One region of the Peribacillus sp. JNUCC41 genome, then DNA from elsewhere that is predicted to be linked to it. Evidence: predicted binding sites of a transcription regulator. Region 1 holds the regulator's gene; the other holds the start of a gene.
What was found. The regulator NrdR, encoded in region 1, represses ribonucleotide reductase genes. The targets are predictions, from matches to a motif close to AACACNATATATNGTGTT.

Region 1 (9,177 bases):
TCAGGGCCTTCCCTTGAATCACCAATTTGGGATAATACCCTTGCATCATATTGATGCAGCCATTCAAGCTTGGACATTTATCACATTTATTGCTTTGTGAAGTGAACTCATAAAGCTTCCCCAAATTTTTATCAATCATTTCCTTCGTGACCGTCGAACTGTTGGCATTCAAAAATAACCGCACTTGTTCGTCTTCAAAAATCTCCTGTTTCAGCTTTTCATAACGCTGTTGAAATTGGTTTGTATTGGCCAATTTATTAAGGGATCTATTAATCTTTTCCATCGTTCATTTCACCTCCTGCTTTCCACTGCTTCCATTTCTCCTGAAGCTCGCGTTTCTGGGCATTCAATTCAGGCTGATCTGCATTCTGCTCCTGCTGTGCTTCTTCTTTTTTCTCAAGCCACTCCGGAACCGCTTCTTCCCGTATCGCCTTTTTCCGGCCGCCCTTCGCAGCATTCCTGCTTCCTTGAGCCCAGTCCTGATATTTCCTATGTTCATTTTTAGCCAGTTCCATCGCCTCGACGACCGTAGAGACCTTCAGCCGTGCCCAATGGCCTGCCAGCTTTTCCACATAGCCCTTCGTGAACTTCATATCCGTTTTGAGCATGACGTATTCAATCAAGACATTGACGACACCCGGATTCAGCTTTTGATTGATCATCACTCCCTCAACCACTTTCAGATCACCGCTTGATGGCTCTGCACCTCCAGACAATTGCATCAGCCGCTCCCTCGGGGAAATCGTCTCCAAATGACGGATTAACTCTTGTTCCTGTGTTTTCGGTTCTTCTTTTTGTGTCCGTTCACGAATCGGCTGCACCCGATTGACTAGGGAAGGCATATCTGCCTGCCGTTCGATCTGATACCAGTCCCTTGCCGCCTTTCTGAGCACTTCCTCATCGATTTCATCATCCAATGAAACGGCATCCATTACTAGTTTTTGCATTTCCAGCGGATCAATGCCATATAAAAAAGCAAGTTTGGCAATCGTACTTTTTATTTTCGGAGTAAAGGCCTTTTTCGGTACGATCGAGGATTTCATCCCGGCAAGTAAAAGGTCAAAATCAAATAAGTCGTCAAACCCCGATGGCTCGACGCCTTCCGTCCGATCGATGAATTGCTGCTCAGGCATCGGTTTCCATTCGTTTTTCGCTTCATCGGTTACATATAAAGAGTCCAAATGATCTGATGAGAATACTTCCGCAAAAGATTTAGTCACACCTTCATATTGATCGGTTAAGATATGATCATCACAAAAGAATCTCTTTAACCGGTTGAATTGCGCTTTGCCGATTTTTTTGTATAAGTAAATATTCAGCATTCCATCCGTGAAAAACTGCTGGGGTGAAAGCGGCGGGTTTAACTCATAGATGAATTCCTTCGTTTCATTTTTCGATTTCTTATATACATTCAACAGACCAATTCCTTCAAGTAAAAGGCGTGCTTCGTAAATATCACCTAACTTAAGGCCGATGGTATTCATTAATTGATAATGTGAGGAGATTTCCGACCATAGCCTGTTTTCCTCCAGCTCACTCCATAACGTCATATATAGGCTAATGCAGATAGGTCCAATAAGAGGTTGATATAGTCGGGTAAGTATTTTCCGATCATAATCATGAAGCAGCCCCGCAGATGAGACCAAATATGAATCCGCTGGGAGCAATTCTTGCCAATGCATTGACATCTCCATTCAAACCTTTCAAAAGATGTAGTGAAAAAAGAGCCAAAGTGAATCTTCAGCTCTACTTTCTTTCTTTATTTATTAAATCTTTCAATTCATCGATAAAGACATTGATATCTTTAAATTGTCGATAGACGGATGCGAACCTTACATAGGCAACCTCATCGACTTCCGCCAGCTTGTCCATTACCATTTCGCCGACATTGTCGCTTTTCACTTCCGATATGCCCTGGTTGCGCAGTTCTTTTTCTACATAACTGGTAATTTGCTCTAGTTCCTTCAAGGGAACCGGGCGTTTTTCGCAAGCCCTGATTAAGCCACGCAGGATTTTATCACGACTGAACTCTTCCCGTGTCCCGCCCTTTTTCACTACAATAAGCGGTGTTTCCTCCACCTTTTCAAATGTCGTGAATCGAAAACCACATGCCTCGCATTCACGGCGTCGTCGAATCGATTTACTTTCATCGACTGGCCTGGAATCGAGCACTCTTGTTCCGTTATATTGACATGATGGGCATTTCATCATTATCAGCTCCGTATTTTATGTAGGACTCCCCTATCTAAATGTTCCCCAAGGATTTACTTCTCTATCTTAATCTTATATTAAAAGGAACGGCCAGTACAAGTAAAAAGTGTAACTTCCAGCAGCAGGCACTTTTGTTCCGCCCTTGGAGCACCTTTGTCAAGGTCTTTGTGCTATAAGGCAATCCATAGCTATAATGTGAAGCAGGCTGCCGATTCATTGCATTAAAAAAGAGATGCACCCATGGCATCTCTGTGTATACGTGTTTTTTATAGGGCACTTATATTGGCTTTTTTCATTTGTACAGGACCTAAACCACGTGGTAATTCTATGTTTTCACGTGTTTGCGCATTCAAAGCTTCTGCAATATAATCTGCCGCAATATTCGGATCCAAGTTACCGCATGTATAGACATCGATGCTCGCATAGCCGTGTTCTGGAAAACTGTGAATCGTTAAGTGTGATTCAGAAATGATGACAACCCCGCTGACTCCTTGTGGAGCAAATTTGTGAAAGGCAACTTCCCGTACCTCTGCACCTGATTTCAAAGCAGCATCAACAAAAATCTTTTCAATTAAATCGATATTGTTCAGTTTTTCAAAGTCACAACCCCAAAGTTCTGAAATGACATGTCTACCCATTGTTTCCATAGTGTAAGCTGTTTCCATATTAAGCTTCCCCCTTACCATGATTTAAAAATAAGTTCTGATAACTACCACGGGGGAAAGTTAGTCCAAAGAGGTCCTAACCCTTTAAGTAGCCATCATGCAAACCGCTTTTGAAGAAGTTCACGATTCATAGTATATATTGTTTGAATTTTTTTTGCAACTCCAAATTAAAATTTTGGAAAGATAAACTTTATATGCAATAGGGCTATAGCTAAGGTACCAATGTAAGGGAAATTCTGTTTTCCGGGTTTATTCAGCGCCTTAAAATAGCCAGGAATTGATGGGTCACTGCATTAAAAATAGCCTGCTAAAAAATTTTAGCAGGCTCAGACTATAAGCAAACCCCAATCAAGTTTGTCTATTCTTTTAATATTTGGCCGTTGATTTCCACTTCAGGCACTCGCTTTCCGCGGGCGGTCCGGGAGCCTCCTCGGCGCCATTGCGCCTGCGGGGTCTCCCTTGGACGCGCTTTTCCCGCAGGAATCTCACCTTACGTTCCAATCAACTTTGATTTAACAGTAAGATCTCCTTTTACCTACAGTCTATTTAAGAAAGGAGCCAAGAAGATTAAGGACAGTTCAACTGAACCTTAGAATAGCTGCTATGTGAAAGATGAACGAACAAAACAAGTTTGCCTATTCGTTTCATGCGGCATCAAACCGCAATGGATTTGTTTTGGGGACAATGATAACAACCGTAAATACGTATGCTAGTCATATCTTATAGCCTCTAGTTTTACAAGTGATTGAGAAAGTTGGAAAACCAGGAGCAGTAGCCGCATGTAAAAGAAAACATGATATGCGTGGGGTGACTATTCTCTATAACTGCTCCAAATCCAAAAAAGGTTTCGGATTGTGGCCATTTTGAAACCTTTTTGTCTACAAACTGAGCCTGCTAAAAAATTTTAGCAGGCTCGATTTCTTTTCATTATTTTACTGATAGTTCGACTTCGGAAGTTTTTTTCAACTCGGATCCCACCAATTTCACAAGGTCCACTACCCGGTTGGAGTAACCCCACTCATTATCATACCATGCAAGGACTTTCACTTTCCTGTCCCCAATCATCATCGTCGTCAAACCATCGATGATTGCAGAGTGAGGATTCGTTTTGAAATCACTGGAAACTAAAGGTTCCATCGTGAATTCCATAATTCCTTTGAGTTCATTTTCTGAAGCATCGATGAAGGCTTGGTTCACTTCATCAATCGTGACATCACGGTTTAAATCCACAACAAGATCGACTAGAGATACGTTAGGTGTCGGTACGCGGATCGCCATTCCATGAAGCTTGCCTTTTAATTGCGGCAACACTAGCGAGATGGCTTTTGCAGCTCCTGTGGTCGTAGGAATCATGCTTTCCGCAGCGGCACGGGCACGTCTTAAGTCTTTATGCGGGTTATCGATATTATTTTGATCATTTGTATAAGAATGTATCGTCGTCATTAAACCGTTGTTTATGCCGAATTTTTCATCAAGCACTTTTGCAACCGGTCCAAGACAGTTGGTTGTACAAGATGCATTGGATATGACGAAATGCTTGTCAATTTCCAGCACTTCCTCATTTACACCCATTACAATGGTAACGTCTTCATTTTTACCCGGCGCTGATAAAATAACTCTTTTTGCCCCTGCATCTAAATGAAGAGCCGCTTTAGAACGATCATTGAATTTGCCCGTAGCTTCAATTACAATATCTATGTCCAACTCTTTCCAAGGCAATAGCTTTGGATCGCGGTTATTTATTAGTTTTACTCGGCGGCCATTCACTACTAGTGAATCATCTTCCGCTATAATGATACCGTCGAATTTACCATGTATCGTATCATATTTTAGTAAGTGTGCTAAAGTTTCAGCTGGATAGCTTGCATTAATGGCAACAATGTCCAAACTCTCATCTAATATGGCCTTTCGGAAAACCATTCTTCCAATTCTCCCAAACCCGTTAATCGCTATTCTTGAATTCATTGTTCGGACCCTCCAGAAAATATTAGTGTTATACTTATTACCTTCCACATGTAATTAGTATAACATAATTAAGAGGAATTGTGCTAATAAAAATGCGGATTGTGTTTATTTTTTCAACACAAAAAGAAGAAACCTGGTGGTTTCTTCTTTTTTATCATAATTATATGACATGCCATTCGCGAAGTAAGGACTTCACTTGCCTTTTCGTCTCATTAATATCCCCATTATTGTCGACTACGGCATCCGCTAAAGCCTTTTTATCGGCCAAAGGCATTTGCGAATTGATCCTGGCTAGTGCCTCCGTCTCCGAAAGACCATTCCTGTTCATTAATCGCTGCAATTGAACTTGCTCATCCACATAGATCAAAAGCGTCTTTTCCACCATGAATGTCAGCTTACTTTCGAATAGGAGCGGAATATCCATGAACACCGTTTCTTCCCCTGATGATAGTGCCTCTTCCGTTTTGAGGCGCATCCATTTCCTGACGGCAGGGTGCACGATGCCATTCAATAGCAATCTCTTTTCCTGATCATTAAATATGATCGACCCGAGCTTTTCGCGATCTATACCCCCATCCGGCAATAAGATATCTTCACCAAATGCCTTCACAACTTGATGATAGGCTTCTTCACCCGGCTCAACGACGGCACGGGAAGCCAGATCTGCATCGACAATCGTGAATCCGAGTTCCTGTAAATAAAGGCTGACGGTGCTTTTCCCACTGGCGATGCCCCCGGTGATTCCAATGATTTGTCCCATAAGCTCCCCCTTTTAACCATGTATCATAACTTGAATATACCGATGATAATCAACAGTACACCTGGAAGAAAAGTCAATTGCTGTACAACTTTATTATTTGAAAGCAATTTCCCGCTTTGAATCCCGCTCCAAATGAAAATTGAACTCATAATAGCGATGCACCCTGCAAGGATAATCGGTGAAATGCCGATCATAGCCGCGCCAACTCCGGCCCCGAACGCATCCAGCGAAAGTGCAAATCCCAGAACAAGCGCTTCAACACCCGTAATCGTACCTGATTTATCAAAATCGGCATTCAATGGTTTTTGTAAAATATTAATGACTACCCCAAGTGATTTAATTTCAAAATTAAAGATGATCTTTTCATGATATCTATCATCTTTCAAATCTTTTTCAGGCTTAAAATACTGGTATACCATCCAGGCACCAAGGAAAATGAGGATGATGCCACCCGTTTTTTCAGCCGCCCCGACCGATATGAGCTGACTGATGAATTGTCCGATGACCATCGCAATACCTAAACTCAATGCAGAACAAAACGAGATGACCGCTATTGACCTTAAGGGGATTTTCATCTTCCGCATACCGAATGTCATACCTACGCCAAATCCGTCAATACTAACTGCAAAAGCAAGAAAAATAATTTGTAGCCACATCGGAATAATACTCCTTCCCTACTCGTTGCTACCCTAGTATATGGATGGAGCCCATCCGATGTGTTTGAAAAAACATTCCCTATTTTAACGGCTGGCATGACGGGCAAATATGTGTGCCACGTCCTGCAACGACCAGTTTTTCAAGTGGCGTGCCGCATGTTTTGCAGTTCTCGCCTTTTCGTCCATAAACATTAAGTTCCAACTGAAACATGCCGATTTGCCCTTGGGAATTAATGTATGAACGAATCGTACTCCCGCCTTTTTCCACAGCTTCACCTAACGTCGCGATGATTTCTGCATGCAACGTTTTGATTTCCTGCAACGAGAGTGAAGAAGCGATTCTCTCCGGATGGATACCGGAACGGAATAACGACTCGTCTACATATATATTCCCAATCCCGACGACAACCGTTTGATCAAGGAGAACGGGTTTGATTTTCCTGTTGGTTCTTGCCAACTTGCTACTTAGCCCCTCGACAGTAAAATCTTCAGACAACGGTTCAGGCCCTAAATGCAACAGTGGCAGCCGCTCAAGTTCTTCCCCTTTGGCAAATAGATGCATCGTTCCGAATTTCCGGACATCCCTGTACCTGAGTTCACTACCATCCGTGAAAGTGAAGATCACATGGGTATGCTTATCATACGGCTCTTCTTTTGGATGCACGCCGTATTTTCCTTCCATTCTTAAATGCGAAACCAACGAATAATCATCCAAGGTGAAAATGAGGAACTTGCCCCGACGACCTATTCCCGTAATCGTCTGTCCCCTTAAAGCATCCTGAAACTGTTCGACAGGTTCAGGCGCTTTTATGATCTTTGGCCAGAAGACTGACACTTCCTTGATTTTTTTTCCGAGCACGAGCTGCTCTAACGTTCTTCTGACTGTTTCCACTTCTGGAAGTTCTGGCATTGCAATCACCTATCTTTTATTATTTGGCATCAAACCATGTTGGCCCAAAAGCATAATCCACTTTAAGAGGCACGTTCATTTCAATGGCATTTTCCATTTCCTCCGGAACGATCACTTTAAGGATTTCGAGTTCCTCGGGAGGCGTTTCAAAAATCAATTCATCATGCACCTGAAGAAGCATTCTCGTTTTAAGACCTTCCCGTTTCAGGCGCTTATTCATGTTTATCATGGCTAGCTTGATGATATCTGCGGCACTGCCTTGAATCGGCGTGTTCATCGCTGTCCGTTCGGCAAAGCTCCTGATGTTGAAATTCCTGCTTGTTATCTCAGGTATATAGCGCCTTCTTTGCATCAGAGTCGTGCTATATCCTTTTTGACGGGCCTCATGTATGCTTTCTTCCATATATTCCTGAACACCAGGAAAGCTTCTTAAATACTTCTCGATGAACTCTCCCGCTTCTTTTCTCGTGATGCCGAGACTTTGCGATAGCCCGTAGTCACTTATACCATAAACGATTCCGAAATTGACCGCTTTGGCATGGCGCCTCATGTTCGCCGTGACTTGCTCTGCCGGTACGTGGAATACATCCATGGCTGTCCTTGTATGGATGTCCATCCCGGCCTGGAATGCTTCCACCAATCCGCTGTCATTGGCGATATGCGCCAGGACGCGTAACTCGATCTGTGAGTAATCGGCAGCAAAAATGATCCAATCCTTTTCGGAAGGAATGAAGGCTTGCCTGATTTTCCTGCCTTCTTCCAACCTGATCGGGATATTCTGCAGATTGGGATCTGTAGAACTTAAACGGCCGGTCTGGGTCAACGCTTGGTTGAACCGGGTGTGCACCTTGTCCGTTTTGCCATTGACCACTTTAAGCAGCCCTTCAATATAAGTTGATTGCAACTTGCCAAGCTGGCGATACAGCAATATCTCCTTAACGATATCATGCTTGTTCTCCAGTTTTTCCAGCACATCGGCTGAAGTCGAATATCCCGTTTTGGTTTTCTTCATGACTGGAAGCTCCAGCTTTTCAAACAGGATGGCTCCGAGCTGTTTAGGTGAATTGATATTGAACGCCTCTCCAGCCAAATCAAAAATTCGGGCTTCGATGTTTCTTAAGCGAATGGCTAACTCCTGTCCCATGTTTTTCAATCGGCCTATATCCACCTTGATTCCCTGCCATTCCATATTGGCCAGAATGATCGACAGTGGCAGCTCCAGTTCCGTAAATAGGTGAAATTGCTCGAATTCTTGCAGCTTATCGATCATCGGTTCTTTCAGAGAGAGGATCGCCTTCGATTTTCTGGCGATATGCTCCCTCAATTCCGCTTCCTCAGGTATTTTGCGTTTTGCACCTTTTCCATAAAAAACATCATCTGTTTCAAGGCGGGTCGTACCTTGAGTTTTCGTAATTTCTGCCACTTCGTCCACTGACTCTGCGGGATTCAGGATATAGGATGCCAAAAATACATCAAAATCGATGCCTTTTATTTCGACTCCCCGATGACGCAGTGCCACAACCGTACGCTTCGCATCGAAAACCGTTTTCTTTTTTGTTTCATCCTCTGCCCAGGATTTAAATGCCCCGGAACTCAGAGCATCATCCCCATTGAAGTAAAAATTACCTTGTTCATTACTGATGGCGATTCCCCTTATATCGGCATGATGATAATTATCTTCTAAAATCTCAACATATAGGGCACTTTCATCCGCAAACATTGCTTCTGTCATTTCGGACGTGTGCACTTCTATCTTCTCCTGTTCAAGCGGTGCACTTTCCGTTACATCCAATTTATCGAGCAAAGTCGAAAACCCAAGCTCCTTATAGAATGAGATGACTCGATCCTGATCCATGCCAGTGTACTCGGTCTCGTTTACGGAAACTTCAAGCGGCGCTTCCCTCGTTATCGTAGCCAGCTCTTTGCTCAATAGGGCCAGGTCTCTATGTTCTTCTATTTTCTCTTTCAATTTTTGTCCACTTACCTCATCAATCGACTGCAGAAGGTTTT
Region 2 (9,177 bases), 400 kb from region 1:
ATGCGGTCATCAATGCCAATTATATGATGCGTAGGTTGGAACCATTTTTTGACTTACCATATAATCGTCATTGTAAGCATGAATTCGTATTAAGCGGACGCCGTCAAAAGAAATTAGGGGTAAGGACTCTCGATATAGCCAAAAGATTGCTGGATTTCGGTTATCATCCTCCGACCATTTACTTCCCGTTGAACGTGGAAGAAGGAATGATGATAGAACCGACTGAAACCGAGTCTAAAGAAACGCTGGATGCGTTCATCGATGCGATGATCCAGATTGCCAAGGAAGCGGAAGAAACCCCGGAAATCGTTCAGGAAGCTCCGCATACAACCGTTATAAAGCGGCTTGACGAAACTCTTGCTGCAAGAAAACCTGTTCTGCGTTTTCAAGCATAGACTGATAGCTTACACGAAAAAAAATCCCTGCCAGCCGGCGGGGATTTTTTCATGTTTATGTAAGAGTTCATTAAAAGTTCAACAGTTAACTTTCATTCCCTAAAGCCCGCATGATGCAGAAGAAGTCTTTTTAATTTAAAAGAGCCCATGCGGAGATGGGGTCTTATTTCTTTGCTTTGATTTTCCCGGTCCACATCTTGAAACCGCCCTTTAGGTGAAAAAGTTCCCTGTAGCCCTTTTTGTATAGCATGGCTGCAGCTCTTCCGCTGATGATTTCGCTCTGAGCGTACAAATATACAGGCTTGTCCGGCCTAATTTCGACCAAGCGGGTTTTCATTTGAGTCATAGGGATGTTTCTTGCGCCTAAGATATGACCATTATCGAAATCATTCGGTTCCCGCACATCGATTAGCTGCACTTTTCTGTAGTTAGCGATAAATTCGTCCTGTGTTAATGTTTTAACGATTTTACGCTGGCGGTACCAATTAAAAAGTGAATACGCAATAACCACTCCCAAGATGATGAGCAGCGTATATAATATTTCCAAACATAAAAACTCCCTTCTACCTTAACGAATACAGACAATCCTTATTATATAATTGCTTTACCCAATAATCAAAAAGAATTTTCATCAAATTCTTCATCGACTTGATAGCACGTTCTTTTTTAGAGTGTTAAAGTCTGTTAAACTACTACATGTGAGTTTTTTGTGGGGGATTGAAAAACAGTCTATTGAAACGAGGGGTAAGGATGACTAAAGAAAAATGGGGTTTTATAGATTCGGGGTATTGTTCACCGGGTTTTAATATGGCTTTGGACGAAGCACTGTTAAACTGGCAAAGCAAAGGTGAAATTCCGCCAATCATACGCTTTTACGGCTGGGATCCAGCAACATTGTCGATTGGTTATTTTCAAAAGGCTGAAGCGGAAATTGATTTGGAAGAGGTCAAAAGGCAGGGACTTGGTTTTGTTCGCAGGCCAACAGGAGGACGAGCGGTACTGCACGAGCATGAATTGACTTATAGCGTAATCGTTCCAGAATCCTATCCGGGAATGCCAACTACCGTTACTGAAGCATATCGTGTCATTTCTGAAGGAATATTAATGGGGTTCAGGAATCTGGGATTGGATGCTTATTTTGCCGTGCCTCGAACCAATCAGGAAAAAGAAGCTTTAAAATCGCCCAGGTCTTCCGTCTGTTTTGATGCTCCAAGCTGGTATGAACTGGTCGTCGAGGGCAGGAAGGTCGCTGGCAGCGCTCAAACCAGGCAAAAAGGCGTCATCCTTCAGCACGGGTCCATTTTGCTTGATCTTGATGATGATAAGCTTTTTAGCGTATTTAAATTCTCAAATGACAGGGTTAAAGAGAGAATGCAAAAAAACCTGAAAAATAAAGCTGTGGCCATAAATGACATTGCTGGAAGAAAGGTTACCATCCCTGAAGCGAAAGAAGCTTTTGAAAAAGGTTTTGCCGAAGGACTTTCGATCGATTTAGAGCCATACGTCCTAACCGAAAAGCAATTGCAGGAAGTGAAGGCCATTGCAGAAAGTAAATATGAAAGCGATGAATGGAATTTTATGAGATAGAAGAAGTGGGATAATAAGAGTGATAAAAGAAAAAAGTTTTTTCAGATTTTTTGACCTAATAAGATATCCCTTGCAGGGATAAGCCCTAAAAGGGATGGGGAAAAAGCAAGGTCCAAATTAATTGAAATCTGATGAAAAATTATCGTAAATCGACATTTTCCTCCCTTTTGCTAACTATATTAATTGATTTATCGTTTGACAAAATTAAAAGTTATTCAAAACAAACACAATATATAGTAGTTGAAATATTTAATGCGACACTATATGTTGATTTTTGAGTTTCGCTATGATAAATTTAGGGTACTTGTTAAGCGAAACGGACATGTAAGGCTACATAAGGATTTTTGCGGCAGCAAGAACGGATCTTGAAACATATAAAGGAGAGGGAATTATGTCGGTTGTAATAAAAGAAGCTTTAAAGGTTGATCTAGAAAGGTTGAATAAGGATATTTCTTTATTTCCCCAGGTTCACCCTGTAACTGCTGATATGAAAATGGCGCATAAGGGAGTGTCCCGTCTAGTCATGCTTGACCGCTATTCTTTTAAGGATACTGAAAAAATCACACTCTCGGCAGGCGATTTCGTCGTGTTGACGATTAAGGAAGATCCGAAATTCCCGGCAAGGGGTCTCGGTTACATCGTTGAAATTGATTGGGAAACCAAAAAAGCCAAGGTATTGGTGGATGAAGAATTCCGTGGCGTATTGGATAATCCGGAAGAAGTGGAGACGGGAATTATTAACCGTCCGTTGGATATAATCGAAAAGCCGCTTGAAATATACTATGAACAAATTGCGAAACGTAATGCAACGGGCTTGGCATCAGTGGAAACCACGGAAGAAAAAAGAACGGAATGGTTCAATAAATTCTATCAAGAATTAAAGAACCTTAATTTTGTCCCGGCAGGACGAGTATTATACGGTGCAGGTTCCAATACGGACGTTACTTATTTCAACTGCTATGTAATGCCATTCGTACCGGATTCACGTGAAGGGATCTCAGAACATAGGAAACAAGTGATGGAGATCATGAGCCGCGGCGGCGGAGTGGGTACGAACGGATCGACACTGCGTCCAAGAAACACTCTGGCAAAAGGGGTGAATGGAAAATCCTCTGGTTCAGTATCATGGCTTGACGATATTGCAAAACTGACGCATCTTGTTGAACAGGGCGGCAGCAGACGCGGCGCGCAAATGATCATGCTTGCTGATTGGCATCCTGATATTGCGGAGTTCATCATTTCCAAAATGCAAAATCCAAGGATTCTGCGTTACCTAGTGGAAAACACTAAAGATGAAGCCATCAAGAAATATGCGACGGATAAATTGAAATTCACGCCGCATACGGAACAGGAAACGGCTATGTATCAAGGGATCATCAATTATAAGGAGATTCCTGGCCAAGGTGGGTTCAGTGAGAAAATCATTAGGGATGCAGAAGAAAAGATCCGTACAGGTGGAACGTACAGTGTCCATAATCCGGATTTTCTGACTGGAGCCAATATCTCTATTTGCCTGACTAAGGAATTTATGGAAGCGGCGGAACAAGATGCGGAATACGAATTGCGTTTTCCTGATGTAGAGAGCTATAATGCCGAAGAAATGGCCATTTACAATGAAGAATGGCATAATGTCGGTGATGTTCGTGAATGGGAAAAAATGGGTCACAAAGTCCGTGTTTACCGTAAAATCCGAGCTAAAGAGCTTTGGAACTTAATAAACATTTGTGCGACATATTCTGCTGAACCAGGAATTTTCTTTATTGATAATGCTAATGAAATGACGAATGCCAAAGCATACGGTCAGCAGGTCGTTGCCACGAACCCTTGTGGCGAACAGCCATTGGCCCCATATTCAGTATGTAACCTTGCGGCAGTCAATTTGGCTGAAATGGCTGATAAAGATAGCAAAACGGTTAATTTCGAGAAACTTAAGCAAACCGTCGAAGTCGGTGTGCGTATGCAGGACAATGTCATTGACGCAACTCCTTATTTCTTGGATGAAAACAAAAAACAGGCACTGGGCGAGCGACGGGTTGGACTTGGTGTAATGGGTCTGCATGACCTATTGATTTATTGTGAAACGGAATATGGTTCTGAAGAAGGAAATATCCTGGTTGACAAGGTATTTGAAACGATTGCGACTACTGCTTACAGGGCTTCTGTGGAACTTGCTCAAGAAAAAGGCAGTTTCCCGTTCCTGATCGGGTCAACGGACGAAGAAACCAATGAGCTTAGAACACGTTTCACCCAAACTGGGTTTATGGAAAAAATGCCGGAAGATATCAGGGAAAGTGTTGCTGCACATGGCATCCGTAACTCTCATTTATTGACAGTGGCCCCTACAGGAAGCACAGGAACGATGGTTGGGGTATCAACAGGTCTTGAACCATATTTCTCTTTCACGTATTTCCGCAGCGGCCGTCTGGGTAAATTCATAGAGGTGAAGGCTGACATTGTACAGGAATACTTGGAACGTCATCCGGAAGCCGATACAGAAGAGCTTCCAAAATGGTTCATTTCCGCTATGGAATTAGCCCCGGAAGCGCATGCTGATGTTCAATGCATCATTCAGCGCTGGATTGACAGTTCGATCAGTAAGACAGTCAATGCGCCAAAAGGATATACGGTCGAACAAGTTGAAAAAGTATATGAACGTCTTTATAAAGGCGGAGCAAAAGGCGGTACTGTATATGTGGACGGAAGCCGTGACAGTCAGGTCCTTACGCTCAAAGCGGAAGAAAACCAAATGGACGAGCAGCTTGAAATGGATGAATTGACAGATGTGGAAGTTAAGAAGAAAGTTGTTTTGGTCGATACGATAAATGAACTGCGTTCGACGAATGTTACAATTGGATCGGAAGTGGGTAACACTTGCCCGGTCTGCCGTAAAGGTGAAGTTCAGGAAATGGGCGGATGCAATACATGTACGAATTGCGGAGCACAATTGAAATGTGGGCTATAAGCTGATGGAAGGGAAGTCGTTAAGTATGCTGCAAAGCTATCTTAACGACTTTTTTTTCAAGTAACAGCCTGTTCAGTTACATAGCAAAAGAAGACCGAATCCTCGTAAATTCGGTCTTCTTTTTGCGTTCAATCAACCATTTTCATTTTGCTGCCCTATTTCCTTTTCAGCTAGATATTGGTTGCCATCTTTCAATACCGAAAATTCATCGACCGAGTCTCCAGGTATATTCCTTGGATTTGGATATTTATTATCTGTTTGGACGGTGATCGCTTGTTTCCCCGTTCCATTTGTCAAGAAGTCTCGTTTATTAACCATATCGCATCTCCTTCATTTTGAATTACCAAGTATAAACAATCATGAGGCTAACAGAATAAAGAAAAACTATCCTTATGAATTAGATTGTGTAGTTCGATTGAAAATATGAACAAATCGATAAAAGAATGGAGATCGAAATGAAACCATTTATGCCACAGTTAGTATATATTGAGCCAAGGGCACTGGAATACCCGCTTGGCCGGGAATTAAAAAAGAAATTTGAAGATTTGAACATTGAAATCCGTGAGACCACATCGCATAACCAAATTAGGGATCTACCTGGAGAAAATGATCTGCAAAAATATCGTGTCGCCAAATCGACGCTTGTGGTAGGAATCAGAAAAACATTGAAATTCGATTCCTCAAAGCCATCTGCTGAATATGCCATACCTCTTGCTACAGGGTGTATGGGGCATTGTCACTATTGTTATTTACAGACGACACTCGGATCAAAACCATATATTAGGACATATGTGAATCTTGATGAGATTTTCGAAGCAGCCGAAAAATATATAAATGAGAGAAAGCCTGAAATTACCCGTTTTGAGGCAGCCTGTACATCGGATATCGTCGGAATTGACCATTTGACACATTCGTTAAAAAAGGCCATAGAATATTTTGGAAAAAGTGAATATGGGGTTCTAAGGTTCGTAACTAAATTTCATCATGTCGACCATCTGTTGGATGCTGAACATAATGGAAAAACAAGATTTCGATTCAGTATAAATTCACGTTATGTGATAAAGAATTTCGAGCCCGGAACTTCGAGCTTCGAAGAAAGGATGGAAGCGGCACGTAAAGTGGCAGGGGCAGGATATCCCCTCGGTTTTATCGTAGCTCCAATATATCGTCATGAAGCATGGAAGGAGGGCTACCATGAATTATTCGAACGGTTAAGTGAGGCTTTGAATGGGGTGGATATCCCTGACTTGACCTTCGAATTAATTCAGCATCGGTTTACTGGCCCAGCAAAAAAAGTGATTCAAAAAAACTACCCGAAAACAAAATTGGAACTGGACGAAACAAAGCGTAAATATAAATGGGGCCGATATGGAATTGGTAAATATGTTTATCAAAAAGAAGAAGCCGCAGAACTGGAAACGACCATTCGTGGGTATATCGCGGAATTCTTCCCTAAGGCGGTAATTCAGTACTTTACCTGAATCAAGGCAATTTTTCTATTAAAAACTGTCATAAATCGCTCTAATCCTGCTTAGAAATGTAAAGACCGGATTAGGGGAGGGCAGCTATGATTATTGACGGCGTTTTTTCCGGAGGCGGGATTAAAGGCTATGGTTTAGTGGGAGCCCTGCAGGAATTAGAAGAACGGGGATTTGTATTCCATCGAACAGCCGGTACAAGTGCAGGCTCCATAATTGCAGCTTTTGTAGCAGCTGGATACACAGGTAAAGAAATGGAAAAGCTTTTTCTTGATATAGATTTAAGCGGTCTGCTGGACAAAAGGCGTGGTCTTTTGCCTATCCCGTTTGCCAAATGGATCCTTTTATACTGGAAACTTGGCCTTTATAAAGGCAACGCTCTGGAGACATGGGTCGCCGGTAAACTTGCCGAAAGGAATGTAGTCACCTTTAAGGATATTCGACCGAATTCCCTCAGAATCATAAGCTCTGACATTACAAATGGGAAATTGGTGGTACTGCCTGATGATTTACCGAACTATGGCATTGATCCGAGCACTTTTCCAGTGGCAAAGGCAGTAAGAATGAGTTGTAGCATTCCTTATTTTTTTGAGCCAGTCAAACTTGATGTCGGAAAACGCAAGTTCCTTTTTGTAGATGGAGGTGTGTTAAGCAATTTTCCAATGTGGCTATTCAATTCCGATCATGTAAGAAAGGAAAGGCCAGTCATCGGTTTGCGGCTAAGTGTCGATGAGATATGGAAACCGCATGAGGTGGATAATGCGGTTGAATTGTTCTCCGCATTATTCAAAACGATGAAAGATGCCCATGATGCACGGTATATTTCCAAGAAACACGTCCATAATATTGTATTTATTCCGATGAAGGGAATTTCTGCAATGGATTTCAATCTGAATGATGAAAAAAAGGGTGAATTGATGAATCGGGGCAGGCAGTGCACGAGAGAATTCCTTAAAAAATGGACTTATTGATTGTAAATAAAAAATCGGGCTCTTAAAAAGAAGCCCGATTTTTCTTTTTATTCTTTTTCCCTTCGATGACGGTTAAGTGACTATCCGTTTTCTTTCTCCATTTTATTTTCTTTGATGATTTTGCTGCAGAGAAGCTAGCCACATTATCTTTTTTCGAAGTTCGGTTTTTTAGCCTTTTTTTCGATTGGCGGGCAGCCTTTCGGAATGCCTGCTGCTCTTTCTTAACTGGTTTTCCCTTTGTTAATCCGGTATAAATCATATAAATAATCCCTGCGACAATGGCTATTATGAGAATGTTTCTAAAAAAGCCAATCGGGTCATTAAATAGTCGGCTCATTAGTCCGAGGACTCCGAGGGCGATGATTCCGTATATCATGAAAGATATGAAACGTTTCAACAAAGACACCTCCTTAAGAGCATCATAAGCATTTCTAGCTTATTTTAAACATCATTAATGTAAAATATTTAAAAAAAAGTAAAGAGCATTCCCATAGTTAGTATATGATTTTCCATAATCAAAATGTGTATAGAAGTTTTACACAATTACATCGGATTCTAAACTTTTTTCTGTTTCTTTTTCCAACCTTAACAGTTCTTGGAAGGATGCTAATGCGACTTCGACTTGATCATCGGTAGGGGCTTTGGTTGTCAATAACTGAAGCCAAAGTCCGGGATAGCCGAGGTAACGAAGAAAGGGAATATCCCTTACTTTGTTGGTCAACTGCAGTACCTCGAAGGCTATGCCAAGCACGACGGGGATTAGCAATACTCGATCCACGACACGGAGCCATAATGGATCGGTCGGAACAAGCATATAGACGAACATGCCTACAATGACTGTAAATAAAATGAAGCTGCTGCCGCAGCGATAATGAAGGCGTGAACTTGCCTGCACATTTGCTACGGTCAATTCTTTTCCGCTTTCAAAGCAGTTGATCACCTTATGCTCTGCCCCGTGATACTGAAAGACACGCTTGATCAAAGGCGTCATGGATACTACGTAAATGTATACCAGCAATAATATCAACTTGAACAAGCTTTCCATTAAAACCTGGGCCATATGGCCGCTGAATATGGGTCTTGTCAATTCGGCAAGAAAGACTGGAATCAAAGTGAAAAGCAACTTCCCGAATAGGAAGGAAAGAACACCGATTACGGCAACTCCCAGCCATACACTTATTTTAGAAGATTCTTTCGTTTCTTTTTTCTTTTCTTCCTGCTTTTCCCCGTCTTCTTCTTCATACTGTTCAGTTGAAAAGTTTAGATGTTTCGAGCCGGTGGCACTTGACTGAATCAGTGATACGATACCGCGTAGAAACGGTACTTTTTTTAAGCGGTTGACAACAGGTTTCGATTCACGCGGAAGATGATAATATACAATCGTTGAATCTTTGCGGCGTACCGCAGTGACTGTGTGATGTTTGCCGCCGAACATTACGCCTTCCACTACAGCCTGCCCTCCATAAACGGGTTTTTGAACCTCAGACATTTCTACACCAACCTAATAGTTATTCACGTAGCTCTCTCAAGGGTGCTAACATGTTTATTATCAAGCATCACAAGGGTTTAAAGGCGTTCCAATAAAATTGAATGGAAGCTCTAACCCTGCGATTACTTTATGAATGTTGAATCACAGGAAGGTAGTATCCTGTGTACATTATAAACTTCCACAGAGGATGGCTATTTTCCTCTGAAAAAAGTAGATTATTTATGATTTAATCATACAGAATAAATCACAAAACCTCTAGTGATTCTCCTTCCTAAGAACAAAAAAAAATAGTTCT

Region 2: JNUCC41_RS25865 (vitamin B12-dependent ribonucleotide reductase) is a predicted target of NrdR. The motif match lies at 2,206-2,223, and genes of this name have one in related genera.

The regions. Positions count from the first base shown of each region.
Region 1 covers NZ_CP062163.1:263,413-272,589, forward strand. The annotation lists gene dnaI (primosomal protein DnaI) at 1-283, opposite strand, end outside; gene JNUCC41_RS01300 (replication initiation and membrane attachment family protein) at 270-1,682, opposite strand; gene nrdR (transcriptional regulator NrdR) at 1,747-2,208, opposite strand; gene speD (adenosylmethionine decarboxylase) at 2,478-2,858, opposite strand; gene JNUCC41_RS01315 (glyceraldehyde-3-phosphate dehydrogenase) at 3,804-4,841, opposite strand; gene coaE (dephospho-CoA kinase) at 5,002-5,601, opposite strand; gene ytaF (sporulation membrane protein YtaF) at 5,625-6,257, opposite strand; gene mutM (DNA-formamidopyrimidine glycosylase) at 6,337-7,167, opposite strand; gene polA (DNA polymerase I) at 7,187-9,177, opposite strand, start outside.
Region 2 covers NZ_CP062163.1:5,350,688-5,359,864, reverse strand. The annotation lists gene gcvPB (aminomethyl-transferring glycine dehydrogenase subunit GcvPB) at 1-395, shown strand, start outside; gene JNUCC41_RS25875 (rhodanese-like domain-containing protein) at 559-942, opposite strand; gene JNUCC41_RS25870 (lipoate--protein ligase family protein) at 1,146-1,982, shown strand; gene JNUCC41_RS25865 (vitamin B12-dependent ribonucleotide reductase) at 2,374-4,944, shown strand; gene JNUCC41_RS25860 (hypothetical protein) at 5,077-5,262, opposite strand; gene splB (spore photoproduct lyase) at 5,400-6,425, shown strand; gene JNUCC41_RS25850 (patatin-like phospholipase family protein) at 6,512-7,393, shown strand; gene JNUCC41_RS25845 (SA1362 family protein) at 7,416-7,790, opposite strand; gene JNUCC41_RS25840 (DUF1385 domain-containing protein) at 7,929-8,882, opposite strand.